3 regions of the Pseudomonas sp. NFX1 genome follow, and region 3 is predicted to be linked to each of the others. Evidence: predicted binding sites of a transcription regulator. Region 3 holds the regulator's gene; each other region holds the start of a gene.
The links. The regulator FliA, encoded in region 3, starts transcription of late flagellar genes. The targets are predictions, from matches to a motif close to CTAAAGTTTNNNNNNNNNNNGCCGNTAA.
Positions count from the first base shown of each region.

Region 1: DJ563_RS22870 (methyl-accepting chemotaxis protein) is a predicted target of FliA. The motif match lies at 5,020-5,047, and genes of this name have one in related genera.
Region 2: DJ563_RS26670 (flagellar protein MotY) is a predicted target of FliA. The motif match lies at 3,506-3,533, and genes of this name have one in related genera.

Region 1 covers NZ_CP169366.1:5,081,489-5,091,429, forward strand. Annotated here, with positions in the region: gene DJ563_RS22850 (amino acid ABC transporter permease) at 1-52, shown strand, start outside; gene DJ563_RS22855 (amino acid ABC transporter ATP-binding protein) at 45-779, shown strand; gene DJ563_RS22860 (methyl-accepting chemotaxis protein) at 812-1,684, opposite strand; partial or broken gene DJ563_RS22865 (methyl-accepting chemotaxis protein) at 1,667-2,755, opposite strand; gene DJ563_RS22870 (methyl-accepting chemotaxis protein) at 3,053-4,969, opposite strand; gene DJ563_RS22875 (16S rRNA (uracil(1498)-N(3))-methyltransferase) at 5,071-5,778, opposite strand; gene tatC (twin-arginine translocase subunit TatC) at 5,775-6,563, opposite strand; gene tatB (Sec-independent protein translocase protein TatB) at 6,560-6,937, opposite strand; gene DJ563_RS22890 (twin-arginine translocase TatA/TatE family subunit) at 6,941-7,213, opposite strand; gene DJ563_RS22895 (phosphoribosyl-ATP diphosphatase) at 7,239-7,574, opposite strand; gene hisI (phosphoribosyl-AMP cyclohydrolase) at 7,576-7,968, opposite strand; gene ubiB (ubiquinone biosynthesis regulatory protein kinase UbiB) at 8,041-9,660, opposite strand; gene DJ563_RS22910 (ubiquinone biosynthesis accessory factor UbiJ) at 9,657-9,941, opposite strand, start outside.
Region 2 covers NZ_CP169366.1:5,915,600-5,925,540, reverse strand. Annotated here, with positions in the region: gene DJ563_RS26685 (response regulator transcription factor) at 1-234, opposite strand, end outside; gene DJ563_RS26680 (hypothetical protein) at 604-1,047, shown strand; gene DJ563_RS26675 (argininosuccinate synthase) at 1,117-2,334, opposite strand; gene DJ563_RS26670 (flagellar protein MotY) at 2,504-3,469, opposite strand; gene pyrC (dihydroorotase) at 3,600-4,646, shown strand; gene rnt (ribonuclease T) at 4,706-5,317, shown strand; gene DJ563_RS26655 (peroxiredoxin) at 5,452-6,054, opposite strand; gene DJ563_RS26650 (bacterioferritin-associated ferredoxin) at 6,268-6,486, shown strand; gene bfr (bacterioferritin) at 6,688-7,161, shown strand; gene grxD (Grx4 family monothiol glutaredoxin) at 7,219-7,554, opposite strand; gene DJ563_RS26635 (molybdopterin oxidoreductase family protein) at 7,646-9,754, opposite strand.
Region 3 covers NZ_CP169366.1:370,553-380,493, reverse strand. Annotated here, with positions in the region: gene DJ563_RS01680 (chemotaxis protein CheA) at 1-1,638, opposite strand, end outside; gene DJ563_RS01675 (protein phosphatase CheZ) at 1,651-2,439, opposite strand; gene DJ563_RS01670 (chemotaxis response regulator CheY) at 2,460-2,834, opposite strand; gene fliA (RNA polymerase sigma factor FliA) at 2,954-3,694, opposite strand; gene fleN (flagellar synthesis regulator FleN) at 3,691-4,524, opposite strand; gene flhF (flagellar biosynthesis protein FlhF) at 4,618-5,925, opposite strand; gene flhA (flagellar biosynthesis protein FlhA) at 5,937-8,066, opposite strand; gene flhB (flagellar biosynthesis protein FlhB) at 8,458-9,600, opposite strand; gene fliR (flagellar biosynthetic protein FliR) at 9,603-9,941, opposite strand, start outside.

The DNA.
Region 1 (9,941 bases), 1.3 Mb from region 3:
GCTGTCGCACCTGGCCAGCCGGCTTGAGCGGAGGCTTGCGCAAAGTGATTGAAGTCCGTGATCTGGTAAAAGTCTTCGACACCCGCGGCCAAGTGGTTCGCGCGGTAGACAATGTCACCACGCGTGTGGCCAAGGCCGAAGTGGTGGTGGTGCTTGGCCCGTCGGGTTCGGGCAAGTCGACCTTCCTGCGCTGCCTCAACGGCCTGGAGCATTTCGACGAAGGCCATGTGGCCATCAACGGCCTGCAACTGGCCGACCCGAAGACCGACATCAACGCCTACCGCCGCGAAGTCGGCATGGTGTTCCAGCATTTCAACCTGTTCCCGCACATGACCGTGCTGGAGAACCTGTGCCTGGCGCAGAAGGTGGTGCGCAAGCGCGGCAAGGCCGAGCGTGAGGCCAAGGCCCGGGCGCTGCTGGAGAAGGTCGGTATCGCGCAGAAGGCCAACGAGTACCCGTCGCGGTTGTCCGGCGGCCAGCAGCAGCGCGTGGCGATTGCCCGTGCCTTGGCCATGGAGCCGAAGGTGATGCTGTTCGACGAACCGACCTCGGCGCTCGACCCGGAAATGGTCGGCGAAGTGCTGGATGTGATGAAGACCCTGGCCCAGGAAGGCATGACCATGGTCTGCGTTACCCACGAGATGGGCTTTGCCCGGGAAGTGGCTGACCGGGTGCTGTTCTTCGACCATGGCAAGTTGCTGGAAGATGCCTCGCCGGCGCAGTTCTTTGATACGCCGAAGGACCCCCGGGCGCAGGCGTTCTTGCGCCAGGTGCTGTAACCGCTTGGGGGCGCATTGCGCCCCCGGCAATCTCACAGGCTGAACCGCCCGACCATCCCCCGCAACTGCCGCCCCAGTTGCTCCAGCTCGCCACTCGAAGCCGCCGTCTGTTCACTGGCCGCACTGGTCTGGTCCGACACATCGCGCACATTCAGCACACTGCGGTTGATCTGCTCGGCCACCACGCTCTGCTCTTCGCTGGCCGTGGCGATCTGCTGGTTCATGCCCTGGATGCTCGACACCGTATCGGTAATCTGCCCCAGCGCATGCCCTGCCTTGCGGCTCAGCTCGACACTCTGCTCGGTCAGGCGCTTGCTGTTGTCGAGCAGGTGCGTGACCTCGTCTGTGCCGCTGTGCAGGCTGTCGATCAGTTGTTCGATCTCCTCGGTCGACTGCTGGGTCCGTTGCGCCAGCCCGCGTACCTCATCGGCGACCACCGCAAAACCACGCCCGGCTTCACCGGCCCGGGCGGCCTCGATCGCCGCGTTCAAGGCCAGCAGGTTGGTTTGTTCGGACACCGACTTGATCACATCGAGGATGCTGCCGATGCGCTGGCTTTCGCCCGCCAGATGCTGCATGGCTGCCAGGCAATCGTCCATCTGCCCGGCCAGTTGCTCGATGCGGCTGATGGCTTCGGCCACCACCTGATCGCCCACCTGTGCCTGCTGGTCGGCATTGGTTGCGGCCAGCGATGCCTGTTCGGCGTTCTGCGCCACCTCTTGCACGGTCGCGCTCATCTGGTTCATGGCGGTGGCCACCTGATCGGTTTCCTCGCGTTGCTGGCTGATACGCAGCTTGGTGTCCTCACTGCTGGCGGCCAGTTGCGAGGCCGCCTGTGGCAGGTGGCCGACACCTTGGTCGATGCCGCCAATCAGCTCGCGCAGGCTCAAGGTCATGTCGCGCATGCTGGACTGCAATTGGCCCATCTCGTCACGGCGCAGCACCGGCTCGACCTGACTCAGGTCGCCCTTGCTGATACGCGCGGCCACGGCCAGTGTCTGGCGCAGCGGCTGGGTAATCTGCAGGGTGATCAGCCAGCCGGCGATCACCCCCACCACCAGCGCCAGCATGGCCACGCTGGTCAGCAACGAGCGGGCTGCCAGGGCCTCGCTGTCGCGTTGCTCGACCTTGCGCTCGCCCAGTTCCACGCTGACGGCGCTCAACTCATCGCCCATCTTTTCCATGTTGCCTTGCAACTGCTCGACCCGTACGGCGGCGCGGCGGTACTGATCCAGGCTGGTGCGGTACTTGGCCAACTCGACGCCGGGCAGTTCCGTCAGCGTGCGTGGCAGGCCCAGGGGCTCAAGGCCCTTGAGCAACTGGCCAAGGCTGTTGTCAGCGGCGTTCAGTGCGCCATCGCCGACCTTGGCGAAACCCTCGACGGGCGAGAAGGTATAAGCGGGTACCAGGCTCTGCTGGTTGGCACCGTCGACGTGACGGCTGAGGGTATCCATCAGGCCCAGCACGCCGCTTTGCTGGCTGTCGGCAGGCATCTTCAGCAAGGCCTGGGTCTGTAGTTCGTCGATGACGTCGTTGAGTTTCTGCTCCTGCGCCTGCATGGCCTCGCGCAGCGCGTGCCGCTGGGTGACCGTGCGCTGCAGTTCGGCGAAGTCGTCGCGCAGGCGCTGCAATAGTTGCAGCTTGTGGGTGAGCATCTGGCGTGATTCATCGACGTTGCTGCGTTGCTGCAGGGTGGTCAGCATGCCTTCGAGTTGATCGAGGATGCGCACGATGCGCGACTTGCTGGCATCGTCGCTTAGTACGCGATAGGTGATGCGCTCTGCGCGCAGGTCCTTGACCAGGTCGTTGATCAGGCCGATTTCACTGAGTTGTTCCGAGCGGATGATGGCGCCATCCAGCGCGCGCCAGCCGCTGAGGGTGGTGGCCAGGGTAAGCAGCAAGACCACGGCGAAGCCGAGGGCAAGCTTGGCACCGACACTGACGTTGCCGAGCCTGCGGTTGAGGTAACCGAGCATGATGATTCTCCGTCCGTTTGAGAGAGGGCATGCCGACGCAATGCCGGCATGACACCCCTGCCCATCGGCAGCGGAGGCGTAGGACTTGACCTGATAATCCCGTAGGAAAATTCAGCAAAGACTGTATGAATTTCTGCGGGGCCCGCCGCGACGCTTGTGTAGGAGCGGCCTTGCGTCGCGAACGGGCTGCGTAGCGGCCCTGGTTTTTCAGCTTCGCCGCAGAGAGTGCTGGGGGCGCTACGCGCCCCGTTCGCGACGCAAGGCCGCTCCTACACAAAGCCCGCAGGCCGTGCATGATCAGAGCCTGAAACGCCCTACCAGCCCTTGCAGGTGCGTGCCCAACCGCGCCAGTTCCACACTGGAGCTGGCCGTTTCTTCACTGGCCGCCGAGGTCTGATCGGAGATATCCCGCACATTCATCACGCTGCGGTTGATCTCCTCGGCCACCGCGCTCTGTTCTTCCGCCGCCGTGGCAATCTGCTGGTTCATCGCCTGGATCGACGACACGGTACGGGTGATGGTCTCCAGAGAGCCCCCGGCGCGGCGGGTCAGTTCGACACTGCTGTCGGTCAGCTGGCGGCTGTTGTCCATCACGCTGGCCACGCGTTGCGTGCCGCTTTGCAGGCCGGCAATCAGTTCTTCGATTTCTTCGGTCGACTGCTGCGTACGCTGGGCCAGGCTGCGCACTTCGTCGGCGACTACGGCAAAGCCACGCCCGGCCTCGCCGGCCCGTGCTGCCTCGATCGCCGCGTTGAGGGCCAGCAGGTTGGTCTGCTGGGCCACCGACTTGATCACATCGAGCACGCTGCCGATCTTGTCGCTCTCGGCCTTGAGCTGGTTCATCGCTTCGCTGGAGTTGGCCACCTCAGAGGCCAGGCGCTCAATCTGGGCCACCGCCTCACCCACCACCCGATCACCCTCGCGGGCTTGTTGGTCGGCCATCAACGCGGCTTCCGAGGCCTGTTCGGCGTTGCGCGCCACCTCGTGCACGGTGGCAGTCATCTGGTTCATGGCCGTCGCCACCTGGTCGGTCTCGACCTTCTGGTTGTTGACCCCGGCGCTGGTCTGCTCGGTCACCGCCGACAGTTCCTCGGCGGCGCTGGCGATCTGCGTGACACCGTCGCCGATGCCGCCGATCAACTCACGCAGGCCTTGGGTCATGCGCTGCATGCTGGCCTGCAACTGGCCCAGTTCGTCGCGGCGTTGTACCGGCAAGTCCTGGCTCAGGTCGCCGCTGGCCACGCGCTCGGCAGCGCTCAGGGTCTGGCGCAGCGGGATGATGATCTGCCGGGTGATGGCCCAGGCCGCCAGCAGGCCCAGCGCCAGCGCCAGGGCGGTGGCGGCGGCGAGCAGGGTCTTGGCCTGGCTGGCACCGGCGTTGCGCACTGCCGTCTGTGAGGTGGTCATCGTCTGGCTGGTCTGCAGCAGCACCGAGCCTTGGTCGGCCATGTGTTGCAGTGCCTGCTCGCTGGCAGCCTGCGCACTGCCGAACTGGTTGACCGCGTCACGGTAGCCGGCCAGGGCGGTGGCGGCATCGTCGAGGCTGGCGGCATGTTCGGCGGGCACCTTGGCCGGCAGCGCCTTGAGTTCGGCCAGGGCCTGGTCGATGGCCTTCAGTGCGGTCTGCTGATACTGCGCGTCGCCGCTGTAGGTATAGCCACGGACCTGGAAGCGCGCTTGTTGCAGCAGTGCGCTGACGTCCACCGCATACTGGTATTGGCTGATATCACCGCCCTGCAGCAGGCCCCGCTGGACCCGGCCGACCAGCTCGACGGCCTTGTCGGCGCTGTCGCCAAGCACGGCACGGCTGGCTTCGCGGCGTTGGCCAGCCTGTTTCAGGTCGTTGAACGCTTGTTGATAGATGCGCACGGCCTCGCGCTGCTGTTCGAGGCGCTGGCGGTCGGCGGGGAGTTCGATCTGGCCCAGCATCAGTTGCACCTGGCGATCAAGATTGGCCAGGGCCTTTTCCAGCTCGGCCACAGCGGCGTCATTGCGGTCGCGCTGGTAATGCTGGCGGGCGATGCGCAGTTCCTGGGTGTATTGCTGGATCACCGAAATATTACCCAGCTTGTCGCCGCGGTCGATGACGCTGTCCAGGCCGTGCCAGCCGGTCAGGGTAATGGCCAGGGTCAGTAGCAGTACCAGGCCGAAGCCCAGCCCCAGCTTGCGATTGACGCTTACATTTCCCAGCACGTGGGCTAACCATCGGTACATGTTCGACTCCCCGGTAACTTGGCAGCACGGTTAATTATTGTGTTGCCAAGGCATCGGCCTGGGAGAGAGAAACTTGATGGGTGAAAAGCCTGACGATTACGTCAGAAAATACGCGATAACAGCGCGATTACGGCAGTTTCCACGCGCAGGATGCGCTCACCCAGCTGCACGGGCGCAAGGCCAGCCTTGCCCAGCAGCTCGACTTCATAGGGGATCCAGCCACCCTCCGGGCCGATGGCCAGGGTCACCGCTTGCTCGACGGCCCGCGGGCAGGCAGGGTAGGGGCCGGGGTGGCCCACCAGGCCCAGGGTGCCTTCGGCGATGGCCGGCAGGCGGTCTTCGACGAACGGCTTGAAGCGCTTCTCGATGATCACCTCGGGCAACACTGTGTCGCGGGCCTGCTCCAGGCCCAGGATGAGGTTTTCGCGAATGCTTTCGGGGTTAAGGAAAGGCGTTTGCCAGAAACTCTTTTCGACCTTGTAGCTGTTCACCAGGATCAGGCGCTCGACACCCAGGGTGGCGACGGTCTGGAACAGCCGGCGTAGCATTTTCGGCCGCGGCACCGCCAGCACCAGGGTCAGCGGCAGCTTGGCCGGTGGCGGCTGGTCGAAGCCCACTTGCAGTTCCGCTTCGTGGCCTTCCAGGCGCACCACCGTGGCGCGCCCCATCAACCCGTTGACCTGCCCGACGCGCAGGCTATCGCCCACCGCCACCCGGTGAATCTCCTGCATGTGGGTGAAACGCCGGTCGGCCAGGACCACGCGGTCGGCCGCGATGAAATCGGCTTGTTCGAGTAACAGCAGGTTCACGGTTGAGTCGCAGGGGGTTGGTCGTTGTGATCGTTCGCGGCTTCATCGTGCTCGCTGCGCTTGCGGATCAGGCTGCCACACAGCACACCGACCTCGAACAACAGCCACATGGGCACTGCCAGCAAGGTCTGGGAGAAGATATCCGGTGGGGTCAGGACCATGCCGACCACGAAGCAGCCGATGATCACGTAAGGGCGAACCTTCTTCAGGTACTTCACGTCGACCACGCCGATCCACACCAGCAACACCACGGCCACCGGGATCTCGAAGGCAACGCCAAAGGCGAAGAACAGGGTCATGACGAAGTCGAGGTAGCTGGCGATGTCGGTCATCATCGACACGCCTTCCGGTGTGGCGCTGGCGAAGAAGCCGAAAATTAGTGGGAACACCAGGAAATAGGCAAAGGCCATGCCGGCGTAGAACAGGAAGATGCTCGACACCAGCAGCGGAATGGCAATGCGTTTTTCATGGCGATACAGCCCGGGTGCGATGAAGCCCCAGATCTGTTGAAGAATGAACGGGATCGCCAGGAACAACGACACGATCATGGTCAACTTGAACGGCGTGAGGAACGGCGAGGCCACGTCGGTGGCGATCATCGTCGCATTGGCCGGCAGGTGGTCGCGCAGCGGCGCCGAGACCAGGGTGTAGATCTGCTGGGCGAAGGAGAACAACCCGGCAAAGATCAGGAAGATGACGGCGACACAACGCAGCAGGCGGGTGCGCAGTTCGGTCAGGTGCGAGACCAGCGGCATGGGCTGGTCGTGTTCCGGATTTTCGCTCATGGGGCTCGCGGCGGTTGTGGCGGTTCAGAGGGTGCGGCCGGGGCGGCAGGCGTGGCGTCTGGCGTAGCTTCGAGCCCTGCGGGAGGCTGCACTGTGGCCGTGGTGACCGGTGGCTGCACCGTTGGCGTCTGCGGGTTGAGGATGCGCCGGGCTTCCTCTTCCATGTGCAGGATGTGCTCGTTGTGCAGTTGCCGACGGATATCGTCGGCGCCGATCTCGCGCTCGACTTCCATCTTGATGCTGTTGAAGCTGCGCTTGAGACGCCCGATCCACAGCCCGGCCGTACGCGCGGCGCCGGGCAGGCGCTCGGGGCCGAGCACCAGCAGGGCGACGAGGCCTACGAGCAGCAGCTCACTGAAACTGATGCCGAACATGGGTCAGTCTTTCCGCTGTGGCTCTTGGACCGGCTGGGCCTGGCCCTCGATGGTGTGGCCCTGGGCCTGCTGGGCAGTGTTCTGCACCGGCGGAACGGGCTGTGCAGGCGGCGGCGTCTGCTCGGCCGGCTTGTTCTCTTCGTCGCTCATGGCCTTGCGAAAGCCCTTGATCGACTCGCCGAGGTCGCTGCCGAAGTTTTTCAGCTTCTTGGTGCCGAACACCAGCACCACCACCACCAGCAGTACAATCCAGTGTTTCCAGTCAAAGATACCCATGTTGCTCTCCTAGAATTCTATTCAGTCAGGCGGAAGGTTGACGCGCAGCCTTCTCGTCATGCCCGGAGAGCCCGAAACGGCGCTCCAGTTCATCAAGCACGGCCTGTGGATGCTGCCCCAACGCGCTGAGCATCACCATGCTATGAAACCACAGGTCGGCGGTTTCATAGATGACATCGCTGTAATCCTTGCTGATCGCAGCATCCTTGGCGGCAATGATCGTCTCGACGGACTCTTCGCCGAGCTTCTCGAGGATCTTGTTCAGGCCCTTGTGATGCAGGCTTGCCACGTAGGAGCTGTCGGGCGCCGCGTGCTTGCGTTGTTCAAGCACTTCGGCCAGGCGGTTGAGGGTGTCGCTCATGTCAGTGTCCTGCGCTATAGATGGCGTCCGGGTCCTTCAGGACCGGGTCGACGGTTTGCCACTGGCCGTCTTCGTAGACGCGGTAGAAGCAGCTTTCGCGGCCCGTATGGCAGGCGATATGGCCCAGTTGCTCGACCAACAGGATGATCACGTCGGCATCACAGTCCAGGCGCATTTCGTGCAATTTCTGTACATGGCCGGACTCCTCGCCCTTGCGCCACAGTTTGCCACGCGAGCGCGACCAGTAGATGGCGCGTTGCTCGGCGGCAGTCAGGGCCAGGGATTCGCGGTTCATCCAGGCCATCATTAGCACGCGTCCGGTCTTGTGGTCCTGGGCAATGGCCGGTACCAGGCCATCGCTGTTCCACTTGATCTCGTCCAGCCAGTCTTTCATCGTCGACTCCAAAACGGGCCCGCTCCTGTGCCGGGCCCTTTGCGCTAGTTTGCCAGCCAGAGGCGCGGCTGGCTATTGGCGCACGATCAGGTAAAGGCCAGCGGCCAGCATCAGCCATGCCGGCCAGGCGGCCGGGGCGGCCAGGCTGGCGGCCTCGGCGGCACCTGCGGCCAGTACCGCGCCACCGCCAAGCAGGCCGGCGCCGAGCAGGCGCAGTGCCCAGCGGTCGCCCTGGCGGCGCCGCTGGGGCAGTTGCGGGTCGTGCAGGTGCGGTTGCGACAGGCGTTCGAGCAGGTCGCGGGTCATGCCGGCCAGGTGCGGCAGTTGCTCGGCCTGGCTGTACAGGTTGCCGACCATGGCCTTGGGGCTATAGCGCTCGCGCATCCAGCGTTCCAGAAACGGCTTGGCGGTGCTCCACAAGTCCAGGTCGGGGTACAGCTGGCGGCCCAGGCCCTCGATGTTGAGCAGGGTCTTTTGCAGCAACACCAGTTGCGGCTGGACCTCCATGTTGAAGCGCCGGGCGGTCTGGAACAGGCGCATCAGCACCTGGCCGAAGGAAATGTCTTTCAACGGTTTTTCGAAGATCGGCTCGCACACGGTACGGATCGCGGCTTCGAACTCATTGACCTTGGTGTGCGCCGGCACCCAGCCCGAATCGATGTGCAGTTGCGCGACGCGGCGGTAATCACGCTTGAAGAAGGCGATCAGGTTGCGCGCCAGGTAGTCCTGGTCCTCTGCGGTGAGGCTGCCGACGATGCCGCAGTCGATGGCGATGTACTGCGGGCTCCACGGCTTTACCGTGCTGACGAAAATGTTGCCGGGGTGCATGTCGGCATGGAAGAAGCTGTCACGGAACACCTGGGTGAAGAACACCTCCACACCGCGCTCGGCCAGCAGCTTCATGTCGGTACGCTGGTCGGCCAGGGTTGCCATGTCGGTGACCGGCACGCCGTAGATGCGCTCCATCACCAGCACCTTGGGCCGGCACAGGTCCCAGTAGACCTGGGGCACGTACATCAGCTCGGAGCCCTCGAAGTTGCGCCGCAACTGGCTGGCGTTGGCCGCCTCGCGGAGCAGGTCGAGTTCGTCGTAGATGGTCTTTTCGTAATCGTTGACCACTTCGACCGGGTGCAGGCGGCGAGCGTCGGCAGACACCCGCTCGGCGCCCTTGGCGATCAGGAACAGCCAGGCCAGGTCCTGGGCAATGATCGGTTTGAGGCCCGGGCGTACCACCTTGACCACGACTTCTTCGCCGCTCTTCAGGCGCGCGGCGTGTACCTGGGCCACCGAGGCCGAGGCCAGCGGCTCGACGTCGAAACGGCTGAACACCTCGCCGACCTTGGCGCCGAGCTGCTCCTCGATCAATGCCACGGCCTTTTTCGGGTCGAACGGCGGCACGCGGTCCTGCAGCAGCATCAGTTCGTCGGCGATGTCGGTGGGCAGCAGGTCGCGGCGGGTGGACAGCAGCTGGCCGAACTTGATGAAGATCGGCCCCAGGTCCTGCAGCGCCAGGCGCAGGCGCGCGCCACGGCTGAGCGCGGAGGGCGTGCGCGGCAGCCAGCGCCAGGGCATCAGCAGGCGCAGGCTCATCAGCCACCAGGGCAGGGGCAGGTCGAACAGCAGGTCATCGAGGCGGTAGCGGATCACCACGCGCTGGATGCGAAAGAGACGGCGGACGGCGAGCAGCTTCATGCGTTATCGCTGGTATCAAGGGATCGGGAGAGGCGCAGCAGGCGCGCCTCCAAGCGTTCTGTATCGACCTTCAAGGCATCGAGCTCGCTGAAGGCGGCTTCGGCTTCGCGTTTGCCGACCAGGGTGCGGGACTCTTCGGCCAGGTACTCGGAGAGGTTCTGGCTGAAGCGCGTCAGGCCCTGGCGGGTCCAGCGCGCACGCAAGCGGATGTGGCCTGCCAGCAGCGCGGTGGCGACCGGGCCGAGCCAACGCTGCAGCTCGTGCTCCCAGTCCAGCTCCAG
Region 2 (9,941 bases), 440 kb from region 3:
CAGCACTTTGCTGCCTGGGCTGAAGGCTGCCATGCGGGCGATGACTTCAAGGCCATCGAGTTTTGGAATACCGATATCAAGCACCACGATATCCGGTAGGTGTTCACGCGTCAGTTGCAAGGCGGCCACGCCGTTATCGGTTTCCGCAACGACGTCGTACCCGTGCCGCTCCATCAGCATGCGCACGGCCAGGCGTATAACCGGATGATCATCCACGATAAGGACTTTATTCATGCGATATCCATTCATTATTGATTTTTGCTGTGGCACGCCACGATAACCGACAGAACGCTTCAGGGTGCAACGATTTGCCAGTGAAACTCATGAATAGAGAAAACCTACAACACTTACAGAATTTTCCTACAAAGGCATGTACGGCCCCAACCGTAAAACTTAATGACCCGCAATTAACATCTATCACAGATTCAATTGATATGAGCAGCTGAAAACAAACCTTCGCGTGCAGATTATTCCACTTCACAGACGCTGAAAAAATCAGGCTCAACACCTATTTAAAGACATTTCTCAACTGGGAAAAAATCCAATCTTTAGTTGAGCACCAGTGTCAGGTAATGATAAGCAAAACCGCAGGAGACAGCCCTCATGCCCGAAGCACAACCTGTCGCCCCGCTGACGATCATTGCCATTTTCGCGGGGATCATAGAAGCATCCGCCCTTGCGACACTGCCGTTTCTCAGCGAATCCAGCCAGAGTCTCTATACATGGTTCCTGGTAGGCTTTCCGTTTTTCCTTACAGCGCTTTTCTTCTTGACGCTGAACTTCAATTACAAGTCGTTCTACAATCCTGTATCAAGCAAAACACCCAACGACAGACCCTCGCCAACAGTCTTGGAAGTAGCCGAGCCTATTACCCTTATCTTCTCTGGCCCAGATGCCCAACCTATGCTGGAACAGCAAATCCGCCTTGCCCTCGCGCAATCACCTGAACCCGCGCACAGCTGGCGCTTCTGTAATCTCGAGAAAAACCAATGCGCAAGGCTGTCGGTCTGCACCCTCGAGCAAGATGCTGCCAATCTCAGGGGATGAGGACCGGCTGGATGTCGACGCAAAAAAAACCCCAGCCTAAGCCGGGGTTCTTACAATGCGCGCCAATACTCAGAGCAACGAACGGCCCTTGTTGGCGGCAATGCGCATACGCAGCGCATTGAGCTTGATGAAGCCGGCAGCGTCCGCCTGGTTGTAGGCGCCGCCATCTTCCTCGAAGGTCGCAATGTTGGCATCGAACAGCGAGTCGTCCGACTTGCGGCCAACCACGGTGACATTGCCCTTGTACAGCTTCAGGCGTACCACGCCATTCACGTTGACCTGCGAAGCGTCGATCATCTGCTGCAGCATCACACGCTCCGGGCTCCACCAGTAACCGGTGTAGATCAGGCTGGCATACTTCGGCATCAGCTCATCTTTCAGGTGAGCGACTTCGCGGTCCAGGGTGATCGACTCGATCGCACGGTGGGCGCGCAGCATGATGGTGCCGCCAGGGGTCTCGTAGCAGCCACGGGACTTCATGCCGACGTAACGGTTCTCGACGATGTCCAGACGGCCGATGCCGTTGGCACCACCGATGCGGTTCAGGTCGGCGAGGACGGTAGCCGGGGACTTCTCGATACCATCGATGGCGACGATGTCACCGTTGCGGTAGGTCAGCTCAAGATAGGTAGCCTGGTCCGGGGCGTTCTCCGGAGAGACGCTCCAGCGCCACATGTCTTCCTCGTGCTCGGTCCAGGTATCTTCCAGGACACCGCCTTCGTAGGAGATGTGCAGCAGGTTGGCGTCCATCGAGTACGGCGACTTCTTCTTGCCGTGACGCTCGATCGGGATGCCATGCTTCTCGGCGTAGTCCATCAGCTTCTCGCGGGACAGCAGGTCCCACTCACGCCAAGGGGCGATGACCTTGACGCCCGGCTTGAGCGCATAGGCACCCAGTTCGAAACGAACCTGGTCGTTGCCTTTACCGGTCGCACCATGGGAAATGGCGTCGGCACCGGTTTCGTTGGCGATTTCGATCAAGCGCTTGGCGATCAGCGGACGGGCGATGGAGGTACCCAGCAGGTACTCGCCTTCGTAGACGGTGTTGGCGCGGAACATCGGGAACACGAAGTCACGCACGAATTCTTCGCGCAGGTCGTCGATGTAGATCTCTTTTACACCCATTGCCTGTGCCTTGGCACGGGCCGGCTCGACCTCTTCGCCCTGACCCAGGTCAGCGGTGAAGGTCACCACTTCGCAGTTGTAGGTATCCTGCAGCCACTTGAGAATCACCGAAGTATCAAGGCCGCCGGAATACGCCAGTACGACCTTATTTACGTCCGCCATGCCATCACTCCACGGGGTTGTACGGAAAGGGGTCGATTCTAACGGCGTTATGGAAAAATTTACAGTGGGGCGACAGCTTCTGACGACAAAGCGACAGGAATTGTCGATGGCGCGACGTCTGTCGGGCGCTGGTTGACGCCTGCGAGATGGAGCGACGCCCACCTCACTGTCAGGGCACTTTCGCACCCGGTGCCGGGGACGCCGGCGCGGCAGCAGGCGGACTGGCAGCAGCAGGCTGCTGCACAGGTTTTTCCACCGGCTTCTCGACGGGTGCCTCAGCGATTGCAACCCGATCCAGTTCGATATTCACACGCCGGTTGCGCGCCCGGTTGGCAGCACTGTTGTTCTTCGCCAGCGGATACCGCTCGCCGTGGAAGCGCACGGTGATCTGCGCCTCCGGCACGCCATGGGCTTTGAAATAGTCCGCCACTGCCATCGCCCTGCGCCGGGACAAATCACGGTTGGTCAGGCGATTGCCGCTGTTGTCGGAATGGCCGTTGAGCTCGATGTGATTAACCGTCGGGTCAGCCTTCATATAGTCAAGAACCACATCCAGCCGTGCCCTGGCCGAATCGTCAAGTTCGATGCCACCGCCAGGGAAACCCACCTGAGTCTGGCGAACCTGGTCATAGTTCATCGCCAGCAACTTGCTGGCACACACCTGGTAGTCGCCATAGGCCTTGGCGAAACTGACCGGCAGCACCCGCACTTCAATGGCCCGGCCAGCCTCCCCGGTGTAGTTGCGTACCACCGTGCTGCGCCCATCGAGCAAACCATTGATCAGGCGGCTGGCCTGGCCCTGGGACGAGCTGAACAGCACGCCCGTGCGCGCCATGCGCACGGTGCCCAGGTTGATGTCACCGCGCCCAGGCTGCCAGGGCGCCGCCGCCGCCAGCAGCGTGGCTGGCCCGGCCCCCAGCGCATTGCTGTGCGAGCGCAGTTGGAACACCGGCTGCTCACCTGCCCGGCGCACGAATTCGCCACTGCCAAAACCGTCGATCGGCTGGATCAGACGGCACTCGAACTGGTCGCCCTCGACTTGCCAGGCAATGTTCTCCATGCGCGTCTGGAAAGTCAGTGCACCGGCCGGCAGGCTGGCGAACAGGGTGAACAGGGCTAGGTAACGCTGGCGCACGGGCGGCTCCACAAATTCTGACGGCTTACCTGCAGGGTATCGGACGCCGCCCGAAAAACTTGATAGCCGTGCTCGGGCCAGGGTTTTCCGGTAGCATTGGGCCTTGAGTTCGACCCGCCTGGAATCCCCAATGTCCGATCGCCTGACCCTCCTGCGTCCCGACGACTGGCACATCCATCTGCGCGATGGTGCCGTCCTGCCCCATACCGTTGGTGATGTGGCGCGTACCTTCGCCCGTGCCATCATCATGCCCAACCTCGTACCGCCGGTGCGCAATGCCGTCGAAGCCGGTGCCTACCGTGAGCGCATCCTCAATGCGCGTCCGGCCGGCAGCCACTTCGAACCGCTGATGGTGCTTTACCTCACCGACCGCACCAGCCCCGAGGACATCCGCGCGGCCAAGGCCAGCGGTATCGTGTATGCCGCCAAGCTGTACCCGGCCGGCGCCACGACAAACTCCGATTCAGGCGTGACCAGCATCGACAACATCTTCCCCGCCATCGAAGCGCTGGCCGAAGTCGGCATGCCACTGTTGGTGCACGGTGAAGTGACGCGCAGCGAAATCGATGTCTTCGATCGCGAGAAGCGCTTCATCGACGAACACATGCGTCGCGTGGTCGAACGCTTCCCGACGCTCAAGGTGGTGTTCGAGCACATCACCACCAGCGATGCCGCGCAGTTCGTCAGCGAAGCGCCGGCCAACGTCGGCGCGACCATTACCGCCCAGCACCTGTTGTACAACCGCAACCACATGCTGGTGGGCGGCATCCGCCCGCACTTCTACTGCCTGCCGATCCTCAAGCGCAACACCCACCAGGTGGCGCTGCTGGACGCGGCCACCAGTGGCAACCCGAAATTCTTCCTCGGCACCGACTCGGCCCCTCACGCCCGTCACGCCAAGGAAGCCGCCTGCGGTTGCGCCGGTTGCTACACCGCTTACGCGGCCATCGAGATGTACGCCGAAGCGTTCGAGCAACGCAATGCGCTGGACAAGCTGGAAGGCTTTGCCAGCCTGCACGGCCCGGCCTTCTATGGCCTGCCGGCGAACACCGACACCATCACCCTGGTCCGTGAAGAGTGGATCGCACCAGAAAGCCTGCCGTTCGGCGAGCAGACGGTGATACCGCTGCGCGCTGGCGAGAAGCTGCGCTGGCGCCTGCTGGAGGAAAACGCGTGAGCGAAGACCTCTACGAAGACGATCAGGACAGCCAGGCCGGCGGTGGTTCGCGCCACCCGATGGCAGAGCGCTTCCGTGGCTACCTGCCGGTGGTGGTGGATGTCGAGACCGGCGGCTTCAATAGCGCCACCGATGCCCTGCTGGAAATCGCCGCCGTCACCATCGGCATGGACGAGAAGGGCTTCCTGTTCCCCGAACACACCTACTTCCACCGGGTTGAACCGTTCGAAGGGGCCAATATCGAGGCGGCAGCGCTGGAGTTCACCGGCATCAAGCTGGACCACCCACTGCGCATGGCAGTGAGTGAAGAAAGCGCGTTGACCGATATCTTCCGAGGCGTGCGCAAGGCGCTCAAGGCCAACGGCTGCAAGCGGGCGATCCTGGTCGGCCACAACAGCAGTTTCGACTTGGGCTTCCTTAACGCCGCGGTCAACCGCAACGACCTCAAGCGCAACCCCTTCCACCCGTTTTCCAGCTTCGATACCGCCACCCTCGCTGGCCTGGCGTATGGCCAGACCGTGCTGGCGCGGGCCTGCCAGAGCGCCGACATCGACTTTGATGGGCGTGAAGCGCATTCGGCGCGTTACGACACCGAGAAGACAGCCGAGCTGTTCTGCGGCATCGTCAACCGCTGGAAAGAAATGGGCGGCTGGCGCGATTTCAACGACTAAGCAGCCACAAGCTTCAAGCAGCAAGCAGCAAGAAAGGGCAGACAGCACACGCTCGGTTTTTCTTGAAGCTTGCAGCTAGAAACTTGAAACAAAAAAAACCGGCCACGAAGGCCGGTTTTTTATGCGCGCGGCAATTACAGCTTGCCAGCGTTCTCGCTCAGGTAAGCAGCAACGCCTTCTGGCGAAGCGTTCATGCCTTTGTCGCCTTTTTTCCAGTTGGCAGGGCAGACTTCGCCGTGCTCTTCGTGGAACTGCAGGGCATCGACCAGACGCAGCAGCTCGTCCATGTTACGGCCCAGTGGCAGGTCGTTGACGATCTGCGAACGGACTACACCGTTGGTGTCGATCAGGAAGGCGCCACGGAAGGCCACGCCGCCTTCGGACTCAACGTCGTAGGCCTTGCAGATTTCGTGGGTGATGTCGGCAGCCAAGGTGTACTTGACCTGGCCGATACCGCCGTTGTTGACCGGGGTGTTACGCCAGGCGTTGTGGGTGAAGTGCGAGTCGATCGAAACGCCGATCACTTCCACGTTGCGGGCCTGGAAGTCAGGGATGCGGTTGTCCAGGGCGATCAGCTCGGACGGGCAGACGAAGGTGAAGTCCAGCGGGTAGAAGAACACCAGGCCGTACTTGCCCTTGATGGCCGAAGCCAGGTTGAAGCTGTCGACGATTTCGCCGTTGCCCAGCACAGCTGGAACGGTGAAATCGGGGGCTTGTTTACCAACGAGTACGCTCATTGTTATCTCCTGATGAGGGTAAAAAACCGTTTGCCGGGCCAGACGGGCTTGCCCGACATCCAACAAAGGCCGACCATCATACACGGCTTCTCATGACAGACCGAATCCAACCGCCGGTCGCTCAAGCACGGCCCTTTCAGAAAGTCTTTTGACAAGCATTCTCATTACCATTAAGCTCCAACCCATCGACTCAACCAGCGATGGTCCGACTTTATGTATGTGTGTCTTTGTGTCGGCGTTACCGACGGACAGATCCGCGATGCGATCTTTGAAGGATGCTGCAGCTACAAGGAAGTTCGAGCCGCGACCAATGTCGCCAGCCAATGTGGCAAATGCGCCTGCCTTGCCAAGCAAGTGGTCCGTGAGACCCTGACCGAGCTCCAGGTCAGCCAGGCCACCCTGCCCTATCCGGTAGAATTTACCGCTGCCTGAAACCACTGATTTTGAAGAACCGGACCTTGTGTCCGGTTTTTTTATGCCCGTAATTCAATAACTTAGCACTCCAACGCGCTTCACAAACATTCTTATTCCTATTCATTTTCACTTATTATTCAATAACTTAGGTTTGACAGCCCTAAGTATCAGGCTCAAACTTCCCTGTATTGGCACACTTCTACAGGGCAGGAACCCGTCATGAAAGGCGACGTAAGCGTCATCCAGCATCTCAACAAGATCCTCGGAAACGAGCTGGTCGCGATCAACCAGTACTTCCTGCACGCACGCATGTACGAAGATTGGGGCCTGAACAAACTCGGCAAGCACGAGTACAAGGAATCCATCGATGAGATGAAGCACGCTGACAAACTGATCAAGCGTATTCTCTTTCTCGAAGGCATCCCCAACGTGCAAGACCTGGGCAAGCTGCTGATCGGCGAGCACACCAAAGAAATGCTCGAGTGCGACCTGAAGATCGAGCAGAAAGGCCTGATCGACCTGAAAGCCGCCATCGCTCACTGCGAAACCGTCGGCGACTTCGGCTCGCGTGAAATGCTCGAAGACATCCTCGAGTCCGAGGAAGAGCACATCGACTGGCTGGAAACCCAGCTGAGCCTGATCGACAAGATCAGCATCGAGAACTACCTGCAATCGCAGATGGGCGAAGAGTAAAATCGCCGCCCATAAAAAAACCCGCCTTGAGCGGGTTTTTTTATGGCTGTACGAAGATCAGGCTTCAGCAGCCTTTGCCTTGGCAGCAGCGTCCTTGATCAGGGCCTGCAGCTCACCCTTCTCGAACATTTCCAGCATGATGTCGCTACCGCCGACCAGCTCGCCCGCTACCCACAGCTGCGGGAAGGTTGGCCAGTTGGCGTACTTGGGCAGGTTGGCGCGGATTTCCGGGTTCTGCAGGATGTCGACGTAGGCGAACTTCTCGCCACAACCCATCACAGCTTGCGATGCCTTGGCCGAGAACCCGCACTGCGGGGCATTCGGCGAGCCTTTCATGTAAAGCAGAATGGTGTTGTTGGCAATCTGCTCTTTGATCGTTTCGATGATATCCATGGAACACCTCGTCTGAACTTTCCGACTCGATGGTCGGCACGGTGACGCATTGTATCGGAAAGCCGAGCGCTGTGCGCGGCCTTGCCATTGCTCAGGCGGCCTCCACGTGCACAGGCACGCCATTGAGGGCGGCATTGCCCGACACCTGATCGCGCAAGCGCTCATCGGTCAGGTCGTTGGCACTGACCCCGGGCTGCCCGTGGGCTATCCGCAATTGCACGCCCTGGCGCCCATGGCCATAGCCATGCGGCAGGCTGACCACACCTGGCATCATGTCCGTGCACGCCTGCACCTCGACTTCGAGGGTGCCGGTACGCGAGCGTATGCGCACTCGCTGGCCATCGTGCAACTGCCGCTGCTGCAAATCCTCAGGGTGCATCAACAGCTGATGACGCGGCTTGCCTTTGACCAGTCGGTGGAAGTTGTGCATCCACGAGTTGTTGCTGCGCACGTGGCGGCGGCCGATCAGCAAGAGCGCGCCAGCCGCCATCGGCGCCTGCCGCGCAAGCCTGGCCAAGTCGTCCAGCAACACCTGCGGTGCCGCCTCGATGGCCTGGCTGGCAGTGTTCAGGCGTGCCTGCAGATTGGCACCTAGCGGGCCCAGGTCCAGCCCGTGGGGGTGCCGATCGAGTGCTTCCAGCGAGAGCTTCCAGGCCGAGCCGTCGCCGTAGCGCCCTTTGCGCAAGGCCCAATCGATCATCTGCGCCGGTGCCAGGGTTGGCTTGAGCTCAAGGGCGGCCCGTTCGGCAAAGGCCTTGGCCAGGCCGACAAAGATCTCCCAGTCATGCAGCGCGCCTTCGGGCCTGGCCAGGATCGCGCGGTTGAAACGGGTCACATTGCGCACCGCCAGCAGGTTGAAGGTGCTGTCGTAGTGATCGTTCTCCAGTGCCGACGTGGACGGCAGGATCAGGTCGGCATGGCGCGTGCTTTCATTGATGTACAGGTCGATGCTGAGCATGAACTCGAGCCCCGCCAGCGCCCCGTCCAGTTGCCGACCGTTGGGCGTGGACAGCACTGGGTTGCCCGCCACGGTCACCAGGGCCCGCACCTGCCCGTCACCGGGCGTGAGGATTTCCTCGGCCAAGGCGGCGACCGGCAGCTCGCCAGCGTACTCCGGCAGCCCCGATACTCGGCTGTGCCAGGCATTGAAGTGCCCGCCCGACGTACTCGCCACCAGGTCCACCGCAGGCTCGGTACACAAGGCGCCACCCACCCGATCCAGGTTGCCGGTGACCAGGTTGATCAATTGCACCAGCCAATGGCACAGGGTGCCGAAGGCCTGGGTCGAGACGCCCATGCGGCCATAGCAGACCGCCTTGTCGGCTGCCGCGAAATCGCGCGCCAACTGACGGATATCGGCGGCAGCGATGCCGCACAACGGACTCATGGCGTCGGCGGTGAACGGGGCGAGTGCACTGCGCACTTGATCCAGGCCATTGACCGGCAAGTGTGATCCACGGGTCAGGCCTTCGTCGAACAAGGTATTGAGCAGGCCACTGAGCAATGCAGCATCGCCGCCGGGAAGAATGAACAGGTGCCGGTCGGCCATGGCCGCTGTTTCGCTGCGCCGCGGGTCCACCACCACCAACTGCCCGCCCCGCGTACGCAGCGCCCTCAGGCGCTTTTCCACATCAGGCACGGTCATGATGCTGCCATTGGACGCCAGCGGGTTGCCGCCCAGAATCAGCATGAAGTCGGTGTGGTCGATGTCCGGGATCGGCAACAGCAGACCGTGGCCGTACATCAGGTGGCTGGTCAGGTGCTGGGGCAACTGGTCCACCGAGGTGGCTGAAAACCGATTGCGGGTCTTCAACAAACCGAGGAAATAGTTGCTGTGGGTCATCAGCCCATAGTTGTGCACGCTGGGGTTGCCTTGATACACCGCCACCGCGTTGCGACCATGCGCCTGCTGGATACTCCAGAGCTTGTCGGCCGCCAGGGCGAAAGCCTCGTCCCAGCTGATCGCCTGCCAGCGCTCGCCAATCCGACGGTGGGGCTGACGCAGGCGGTCGGGATCGTTCTGGATATCTTGCAGGGCCACTGCCTTGGGGCAGATGTGGCCGCGGCTGAACGGGTCGTCCGGGTCGCCTTTGATCGAGGTGATCAGCGCCTGCCCGTCGTCCTCATGGCTGACTTCGATGTTCAGCCCGCAGATCGCTTCGCACAGGTGACAGGCACGGTGATGCAGGGTCTTGGTCATGGCCGCCTCTGCCTGATGATGGGTCTGATGGCGACTATGCGCCCAGCCCAACGCCCTCGCCAGCGCGCTTCGTGCCATGAATTGCCCGACATCAGGCAAACGATTCGCGACACGCATTTGCCAAATCGCGGGCAAGCCGTGTACAACCTCTGTAGCAAATAAAAAACAGCGCACGCTCAATGGGTAA
Region 3 (9,941 bases):
GGTCTTGGTCGAGAAGCCCGGGGCGAAGATCAGGTTGTAGCAGTCCGACTCGCTCAGACGCTCGGCGGCGTCCTTGTCCATCAGGCCCTTCTCCACCGCCTTGGCGCGCAAGATGTTGGGGTCCATGCCCTTGCCGTCATCGGAGATCGACAGCAGGATATGGTCGCCTTCCTGCTCGGCCGACAACACCACCCGGCCGGTCCGCGCCTTGCCGGACGCTTCACGCTCGTCGGGCATTTCCACGCCATGGTCGACCGCATTGCGCACCAAGTGCACCAACGGGTCGGCCAGGGCCTCGACGAGGTTCTTGTCGAGGTCGGTCTCTTCACCGACCAGCTCCAGGTTGATCTCTTTCTTGAGCTGGCGGGCCAGGTCGCGAACCAGGCGCGGGAAGCGGCCGAAGACTTTCTTGATCGGCTGCATGCGGGTCTTCATGACTGCGGTCTGCAGGTCGGCGGTGACCACGTCGAGGTTCGACACGGCCTTGGACATGGCCTCGTCGCCGCTGTTCAGGCCCAGGCGCACCAGGCGGTTACGCACCAGCACCAGTTCGCCGACCATGTTCATGATCTCGTCCAGGCGCGCGGTGTCGACGCGCACGGTGGTTTCTGCCTCGCTGACGGCATGCTTTTCTGCCGCAGGGGCCGGCGCCCGTGGTGCAGGCGCAGGCTTGCTGACAGGCGCCGGTGCGGGCTTGGCCACTGGCTTGCTTTCGACCTTGGCAGCGACAGTTGCTTCGACCGCGACGGCGTCGCCAGAGAACTTGCCCTTGCCGTGCAACTGGTCGAGCAAGGCTTCGAATTCGTGCTCGCTGATAGCGTCACTGGCCGTGGCGGCCGGTGCAGTGCTCACGGGCGCAACTGCAGCGGCGGCGGGCAAGGCATCGGCCTGGAAGGTGCCCTTGCCATGCAGCTGATCGAGCAGCGACTCGAATTCTTCATCGGTGATTTCATCGCTGACCGGCACGGGGGCGCTGGCCACCGGCTCAGCGACGACTTCGGCGCTGAACTGGCCTTTGCCATGCAACTGGTCGAGCAGCGATTCGAACTCGGCGTCGGTGATCTCGTCACTGGCGCCGCTGACGCTCTCGCCTTGCAGCTGCTCATCGGCAGCGGCCTGAGCCTTGACCGCGTCAAGCGAGTCGAGCAACTGCTCGAATTCGCTGTCGGTGATGTCCGGCTCTTCGGCAGGCGCTGCGGCCAGCGGTTCAGCGGCCGCAGGCTCGGCAGCGGCGACTTCGTCAGCAGCGGCAGGCTCGGCCAGGCGCGACAACGCGGCCAGCAGCTCCGGGGTGGCCGGGATGACTTCGCTGCGCTCGCGGACCTGGCCAAACATGTTGTTGACCGTGTCCAGCGCTTCGAGCACCACGTCCATCAACTCGGCGTCGACCCGGCGCTCACCTTTGCGCAGGATGTCGAACACGTTCTCGGCGATATGGCAGCACTCCACCAGCTCGTTGAGCTGGAGGAAGCCGGCGCCCCCTTTTACAGTGTGGAAACCGCGAAAAATGGCATTGAGCAGGTCGGCATCATCCGGTCGGCTTTCCAGCTCGACCAATTGCTCGGACAGTTGCTCAAGAATTTCGCCGGCTTCTACCAGGAAATCCTGAAGGATTTCTTCATCGGCGCCGAAGCTCATTAAACGTGCTCCTTAAAAACCCAGACTGGACAGCAGATCATCGACATCGTCCTGACCGGACACGACGTCTTCACGCTTATCGGCATGAATCTGCGGACCTTCACCCCGAGTCGGATGTTTTTCTTGATCTTTTTCAGCGCGAAGCTGCTGGTGGTCATGTTCGATACCGGCAAAACGGTCGACCTGACTGGCCATCAGCACGAGCTTGAGCAGGTTGCTTTCCACCTCGGTGACCAACGCGGTGACCCGCTTGATCACCTGGCCGGTCAGGTCTTGGTAGTCCTGAGCCAGCAGAATGTCGTTGAGATGGCCGGAAACCTTGCGGTTGCCTGCGGCGCTGTGCGTCAGGAAACTGTCGACACGTTTGACCAGGTCACGGAATTCTGGCGCAGCGACTTCGCGGCGCATGAAGCGCTGCCAGTCGACGCTCAGGGCCTTGGCCTCACCTGCCAGGTCGTTGAGCACCGGCGTGCTTTCCTCGACCAGGTCCATGGTGCGGTTGGCCGCACCCTCGGTCAGCTTGACCACATAGGACAGGCGCTCGGTGGCGTCGGTGATCTGCGAGACTTCCTCGGCCTGCGGCATGTTCGGGTCGATCTGGAAGCTGACGATGGCGCTGTGCAGCTCTCGGGTCAGCTTGCCGACTTCCTGGTACAGGCCACGGTCGCGGGTCTGGTTCAGCTGATGAATCAGCTGCACCGCCTCGCCGAAGCGACCACGCTCCAGGCTCTCGACCAATTCCTGGGCATGTTTCTTCAGGGTCGTTTCGAACTCCCCCAAAGACGTTTGTGATGAATCCATGGCGCGCCCCCTGACGTGACTCAGCCGTTGACGCGTTCGAAGATCTTCTCGATCTTTTCTTTGAGCACCTGAGCGGTGAACGGCTTGACCACGTAACCATTGACGCCGGCCTGGGCCGCTTCGATGATCTGGTCACGCTTGGCTTCGGCGGTCACCATCAGTACCGGCATGGTTTTCAGCTTCTCGCTGGCGCGGACTTTACGCAGCAGGTCGATACCGGACATGCCCGGCATGTTCCAGTCGGTCACCAGGAAGTCGTAGTGGCCGTTTTCCAGCATCGGCAACGCCGTGGTGCCGTCATCGGCTTCGTCGGTGTTGGTGAAGCCCAGATCACGTAGCAGGTTCTTGATGATCCGCCGCATCGTCGAAAAGTCGTCAACGATGAGGATTTTCATGTTCTTGTCCAATTAGACCTCCAAGCAGTCTCAAACGCGCTCGGCCCCCGAGCACGCATTCATTCAATTCGGCACAACGTGAAACGGCTGCAGCGTCTTCAACGGCGAACGGTTGGCACTCAGCGCGCCCGCCATTCACCCAGACGGCTGCGCAAACGTGCGGCGCACTGGCTGTGCAGCTGGCTTACGCGCGACTCGCTGACCCCCAGCACCTCACCGATTTCCTTGAGGTTCAGCTCTTCGTCGTAGTACAGCGCCAGCACCAGCCGCTCGCGCTCTGGCAGGTTGGCGATGGCATCGGTCAGGGCAGCCTGGAAGCGCTCGTCTTCAAGGTCGCGCGACGGCTCGACCTGGCCACTGGCGCCGTCCTCGTGCAGCCCTTCGTGCTCGCCGTCCTGCAACAGGTCGTCGAAGCTGAACAGCCGGCTGCCCAAGGTATCGTTCAAAATCCCGTAGTAATCGTCGAGACTCAATTGGAGTTCGGCCGCAACCTCGTGATCTTTAGCGTCGCGACCGGTTCTTGCTTCAACAGCGCGCATTGCGTCACTGACCATGCGTGTGTTGCGGTGTACCGAACGCGGCGCCCAATCGCCTTTGCGGACCTCATCGAGCATCGCGCCGCGGATGCGGATACCGGCGTAGGTTTCGAAGCTGGCGCCCTTGCTGGCGTCGTACTTGTTGGCCACTTCCAGCAGGCCGATCATGCCGGCCTGGATCAGGTCTTCGACCTGGACGTTGGCCGGCAGCCGCGCCAGCAGGTGATAGGCAATGCGCTTGACCAGCGGGGCGTAGCGTTCGATCAGCTCGTACTGGGCGTCTTTCGACGCCCTGCTGTACATCTTGAAGCCGCTCGCACTCATAGCACCGGTCCTGCGCTGGTGGGCTGCACCAGACGCTCGACGAAGAACTCCAGGTGCCCGCGCGGGTTGGCCGGCAACGGCCAGCTGTCGACCTTCTGCGCAATGGCCTTGAAGGCCAGCGCGCACTTGGAGCGCGGGAACGCTTCGTACACCGCGCGCTGCTTCTGCACCGCCTTGCGCACGCACTCGTCGTACGGCACGGCGCCGACGTACTGCAAGGCTACGTCGAGGAAGCGGTCGGTGACCTTGGTCAACTTGGCGAACAGGTTGCGCCCTTCCTGCGGGCTCTGGGCCATGTTGGCCAGCACGCGGAAGCGGTTCATGCCGTAATCGCGGTTGAGCAGCTTGATCAGCGCATAGGCGTCGGTGATCGAGGTGGGCTCGTCGCAGACCACCAGCAGCACTTCCTGGGCCGCGCGAACGAAGCTGACCACCGAGTCACCAATACCTGCAGCGGTGTCGATCACCAGCACGTCGAGGTTGTCGCCGACATCGCTGAAAGCCTGGATCAGGCCGGCGTGCTGGGCCGGCGCCAGGTGCACCATGCTCTGGGTGCCGGAGGCCGCCGGTACGATGCGCACACCGCCCGGCCCCTGCAGCATCACATCGCGCAGCTCGCAGCGCCCTTCGATGACATCGGCCAGGGTGCGTTTGGGGGTAAGCCCAAGCAATACGTCGACATTGGCCAGGCCCAGGTCGGCGTCCAGCAACATGACCCTGCGGCCAAGCTCGGCCAGCGCCAGAGACAGGTTCACTGAAACGTTAGTTTTGCCGACGCCACCTTTGCCACCGGTCACGGCGATCACCTGTACGGGATGCATGCTACCCATGTCTGTTCTTTACCTTGTCTCGCTGGGACTCAGGCCACACGTGAGGCAATTCTGCGTGCCCCTTGGCATAGCTACTTTGCACACGCTTCATCATCAACCCGCTCGCCGGGGGTTGTGGTAGAGATCAGCGAACATGTCGGCCATGGCCTCTTCGCTGGGCTCATCCTGCTGTTGCACATTGACCGCGCGCGTTACCAGTTGGTGCGCCCGTGGCAAGTGCAAATCGTCAGGAATACGTGGCCCATCGGTCAGGTAGGCCACCGGCAATTCATGACTGATGGCAAGGCTCAGCACATCGCCGAGGCTTGCCGTTTCATCGAGTTTGGTCAGGATGCAACCGGCCAGGCCACACCGCTTGTAGCTGTGGTAGGCGGCGGTCAGCACCTGCTTCTGGCTGGTGGTTGCCAGCACCAGGTAGTTCTTCGAGGCGATGCCCCGGCTCGCCAGGGTTTCGAGCTGCATGCGCAGGGCCGGATCGCTGGCCTGCAGGCCGGCGGTATCGATCAGCACCACGCGCTTGCGCAGCAGCGGCTCCAGCGCCTGGGCCAGCGACTGGCCCGGGTCGACGTAGGTCACCGGCACGTTGAGGATACGCCCCAGGGTCTTGAGCTGCTCCTGGGCACCGATGCGGAAGCTGTCCATGCTCACCAGCGCCAGCTGCGGGGCGCCGTACTTGAGCACGTAACGCGCAGCCAGCTTGGCCAGGGTGGTGGTCTTGCCCATGCCGGCCGGGCCGACCATGGCGATCACACCGCCCTCTTCGATCGGCTCGACCTCGGGAATCTCGATCATCCGCGCCAGGTGCGCCAGCAGCATGCGCCAGGCCTGGCGCGGCTCTTCGATCTCGGTGGTGAGTTCGAGCAGCTCGCGGGCAATCGGGCCGGACAGGCCGATGCGCTGCAGGCGGCGCCAGAGGTTGGCCTGCTGGGGCTTGCTGCCTTGCAACTGGCTCCAGGCCAGCGAGCCGAGTTGCACTTCCAGCAGCTCGCGCAGGCCCGACAGCTCCGAGCGCATGGCATCGAACAGCCGTGGGTCGACCGGGGCCGGGGTGGGCGCTGCGGTAGGCGCCGGCGCATCCACGTGCGGCTCGATCAACGGTTCCGAGGCGGTCAGCGACTGCCCGGCGAACAATTGGCGGTTGTTGTCGCTGCTGTCGCTGCGCTGGTCCAGTTCGGCCTGGGCCGTGGCGATGCGCGTGTGGGTCTTGCGCAGCTCTTCTTCAAGCTCGGCGTTGGGTACGCGCGGGGCCAGTGCGGACAGCTTGTAGTCCAGCGCCGCCGTCAATTCGACACCACCGGCGATGCGGCGGTTACCGATGATGGCGGCATCGGAGCCAAGCTCATCCCGGACCAGCTTCATGGCCTGACGCATATCGGCGGCGAAAAATCGCTTAACTTGCATTATCCACTACCTCAGCCGTTAGGGCCCACGGTGGCAACGATGGTGACTTGCTTGTTGTCAGGTATTTCCTGATACGCCAGAACATGCAAATTCGGTACAGCCAGGCGACCGAAGCGCGACAGCATGGCGCGGATCGGGCCGGCGACCAGAAGAATGGCCGGCTGGCCCTGCATCTCTTGGCGCTGGGCCGCGTCAATCAGCGAACGCTGCAGCTTTTCGGCCATGCTCGGCTCCAGAAGAACACCGTCTTCCTGACCCTGCCCGGCCCTTTGCAGACTATTGAGCAAAATCTGTTCCAACCTTGGCTCCAGGGTGATCACCGGCAGCTCCGACTCAACGCCGACAATGCTTTGCACGATGGCGCGACACAATCCGACGCGCACCGCCGCGACCAGCGCGGCGGTATCTTGACTCTTGCCGGCGTTGTTGGCGATAGCCTCGGCGATGCTGCGGATATCGCGCACCGGCACCTGCTCGGACAACAACGCTTGCAAGACCTTGAGCAAGCCCGACAAGGAAATGACACCCGGCACCAGCTCTTCTGCAAGTTTAGGCGAAGCCTTGCCCAGCACCTGCAGCAGTTGCTGGACCTCTTCGTGGCCGATCAGCTCGTGACAGTGCTTTTGCAGGATCTGGTTGAGGTGGGTGGCCACCACGGTACTGGCGTCCACCACGGTGTAGCCCAGCGACTGCGCCTGGGAGCGCTGGCCAACGTCGATCCACACCGCCTCCAGGCCAAACGCCGGGTCGCGCGCGGCAATGCCGTTGAGGGTGCCAAATACCTGGCCTGGGTTGATCGCCAACTCGCGGTCCGGGTAGATCTCCGCTTCGGCCAGAATCACCCCCATCAAGGTCAGGCGGTAGGCACTGGGCTGCAGGTCGAGGTTGTCGCGAATGTGCACGGTGGGCATGAGGAAGCCCAGGTCCTGGGACAGCTTCTTGCGCACGCCCTTGATCCGCGCCAGCAACTGGCCACCTTGGTTACGGTCGACCAGCGGGATCAGCCGATAGCCCACTTCCAGGCCGATCATGTCGATCGGGGTAACGTCGTCCCAGCCCAGCTCCTTGGTCTCCAGCGCACGCTGCGGCGAGGGCAGCAGGTCCTGCTGGCGCTGCACCTCTGCCTGGGCCTTGGCCTTGACCTGCTGCTGTTTCTTCCACACCAGGTAGGCGCCGCCGCAGGCCATCAGGCCGAGGCTGAGGAAGGCCACGTGCGGCATGCCCGGCACCAGACCCATGACGATCATCAGGCCGCCGGACACCGCCAGCGCCTTGGGCGAATCGAACATCTGCCGGTTGATAAGCTTGCCCATGTCTTCCGAGCCCGAGGCGCGGGTGACCATGATGGCCGCGGCGGTGGACAACAGCAGTGATGGCAATTGCGCCACCAAACCGTCACCGATGGTCAGCAGGGCGTACACCTTGCCGGCTTCGCTGAACGGCATGCCATGCTGGAGCATGCCGATGAGCATGCCGCCGATGAGGTTGATGAACAGGATCAACAGGCCGGCGATAGCATCGCCGCGCACGAACTTGCTGGCACCGTCCATCGAGCCGTAGAACTCGGCCTCCTGGGCCACCTCGGTACGGCGCGCCTTGGCCTGGGCCTGGTCGATCAGGCCGGCGTTGAGGTCGGCGTCGATGGCCATCTGTTTGCCCGGCATCGCATCGAGGGTAAAGCGTGCACTCACCTCGGAAATACGCCCGGCGCCCTTGGTGACCACCACGAAGTTGATGATCATGAGGATGGCGAACACCACCGCACCGACCACGTAATTGCCGCCGATGACCACTTCACCGAAGGCCTGGATCACCTTGCCTGCGGCGCCATGGCCCTCCTGGCCGTGGAGCATGACCACCCGGGTGGACGCCACGTTCAGCGCCAGGCGCAGCAAGGTCGCCACCAGCAGGATGGTGGGGAATGCGGCGAAGTCGAGCGGGCGCAGGGCGTACACGCAGACCAGCAGTACCACGATCGACAGGGCGATGTTGAAGGTGAAGAACACGTCGAGCAAGAACGGCGGTATTGGCAACATCATCATTGCCAACATCACCAGCAGCAGCAGCGGCACGCCCAGGTTGCCCCGGCCGAGACCGGCCAGGTTGTGGCGGGCGTTGCTGATTAACTGAGTGCGATCCACCGCGAGTCCTCTTGATGCAAAACTTTGACGCCCAGGGGGCGCCTGGGCGTGGCTCTGCAAGAAGCCTTCCAACTTTGCTATTTGGATGTACGCCGTGGGATTTGGATGTATGCCGTGGGATTTTCGAATGCAGTTAGATCGAGCGCCGCCCGCGCGGCGCATCGCGAGCGAAGCTCGCTCCTACATTTGTTTCGGGCCAGTAACACCTGAACCTACGCGCGCGACCGCCTTGTTTGTACGACGCGATAGCGAGGTGGGCACCAAGAGGCCGCGCGCCAATACCTCAGGAATAACTGGCCCGAAACAAATGTAGGAGCGAGCTTCGCTCGCGATGCGCCGCGCGGGCGGCGCTCGATCTCACAGGCGCCAAAACCCTATCGCCCGGCGCCTGTCAGCCATCACGCCGCAAATCCGGCGGAATCGGCAGATCGTCTTTCAAAGGCTCCGGCCGCTTGCCCTTGCCCGACCGGTACTGACGAATCTGGAACACATACGCCAACACCTGCGCCACCGCCAGGTACAACCCGGCAGGGATCTCATGCTCAAGCTCGGTGGAGTAATAGATCGCCCGCGCCAGGGCCGGCGACTCAAGAATCTGCACCTTGTGCGCAACGCCGATTTCGCGAATCTTCAGTGCCATGAAATCAGTACCCTTGGCCAGCAACAGCGGCGCCGCCCCGCCCTTCTCCGGGTCGTATTGCAGCGCCACCGCATAGTGCGTCGGGTTGGTGATGATCACGTCCGCCTGCGGCACCGCGGCCATCATGCGCCGTTGCGATGCTTCGCGCTGCAACTGGCGAATACGCTGCTTGACCTCAGGCTTGCCCTCCGAGTCCTTGTACTCGTCGCGCACTTCCTGCTTGGTCATCTTCATTTTCTTGTGCGTCTGCCACAGCTGGAACGGCACGTCCGCTGCCGCGATCAACAGCAACCCCGCCGACATCCACAACGCACTCCAACCCACCACCTGCAAACTGTGGATGATCGCCTGCTCCAGCGGCTCGTTGGCAATCGACAACAACGCCTGGCGGTCACTGACCAGCACCACCACCGCCACGATCAGGATCGCGAAGAACTTGACCAGCGCCTTGAGCAGTTCGGTCAGGGAATTCATCGAGAACATCCGCTTGATCCCCGACAGCGGGCTCATGCGGCTGAATTTCGGCTGCAGCAGGCTGCCGGAAAATACAAAACCGCCCAGCGCGATCGGGGCAACGAACGAGATCACGAACAGCAAGATCAGCACCGGCTGCACCGCCCAGATCGCCATCTTGCCGGAGGCCAGCAGGAATGCGCCCATCGACCGCTCGTCGACGATGATCTCGCGGGTCAGGCTGAAGTTCATGCGCATCAGGTTCAGCAGCGTCTCGGCCAGGTGCCCGCCAAACATCAGCAGGCCACCGGCGCCGGCCAGGGTCACCGCCACGGTGTTCAGCTCCTTGGAGCGGGCAACCTCGCCTTTTTCACGCGCGTCGCGTTTGCGCTTTTCGGTGGGGTCTTCTGTCTTGTCCTGACCGCTCTCGCTTTCAGCCATGCTCAGCGCGCCCTCGCCAGATCACGCAGCCATTGCAGCGCATCGCTGGCCAATGCCTGGTAGTGGGAAAGAATATCGGCCAGGCCGACCCAGAAAATCCCCATGCCCATGACCAGGGTCAGCGGGAAGCCGATAGAGAAGATGTTCAGCTGCGGCGCCGCCCGCGTCATCACGCCAAAGGCGATGTTCACCACCAGCAAGGCTGCGATCACCGGCAAGATCAGCAACAGCCCGGCGCCGAACACCCAGCCCAGGCGCCCGGCCATTTCCCAGAACTGATTGACCACCAGCGCATTGCCCACTGGCAAGGTGGTGAAGCTTTCGGTGAGCACCTCGAACAC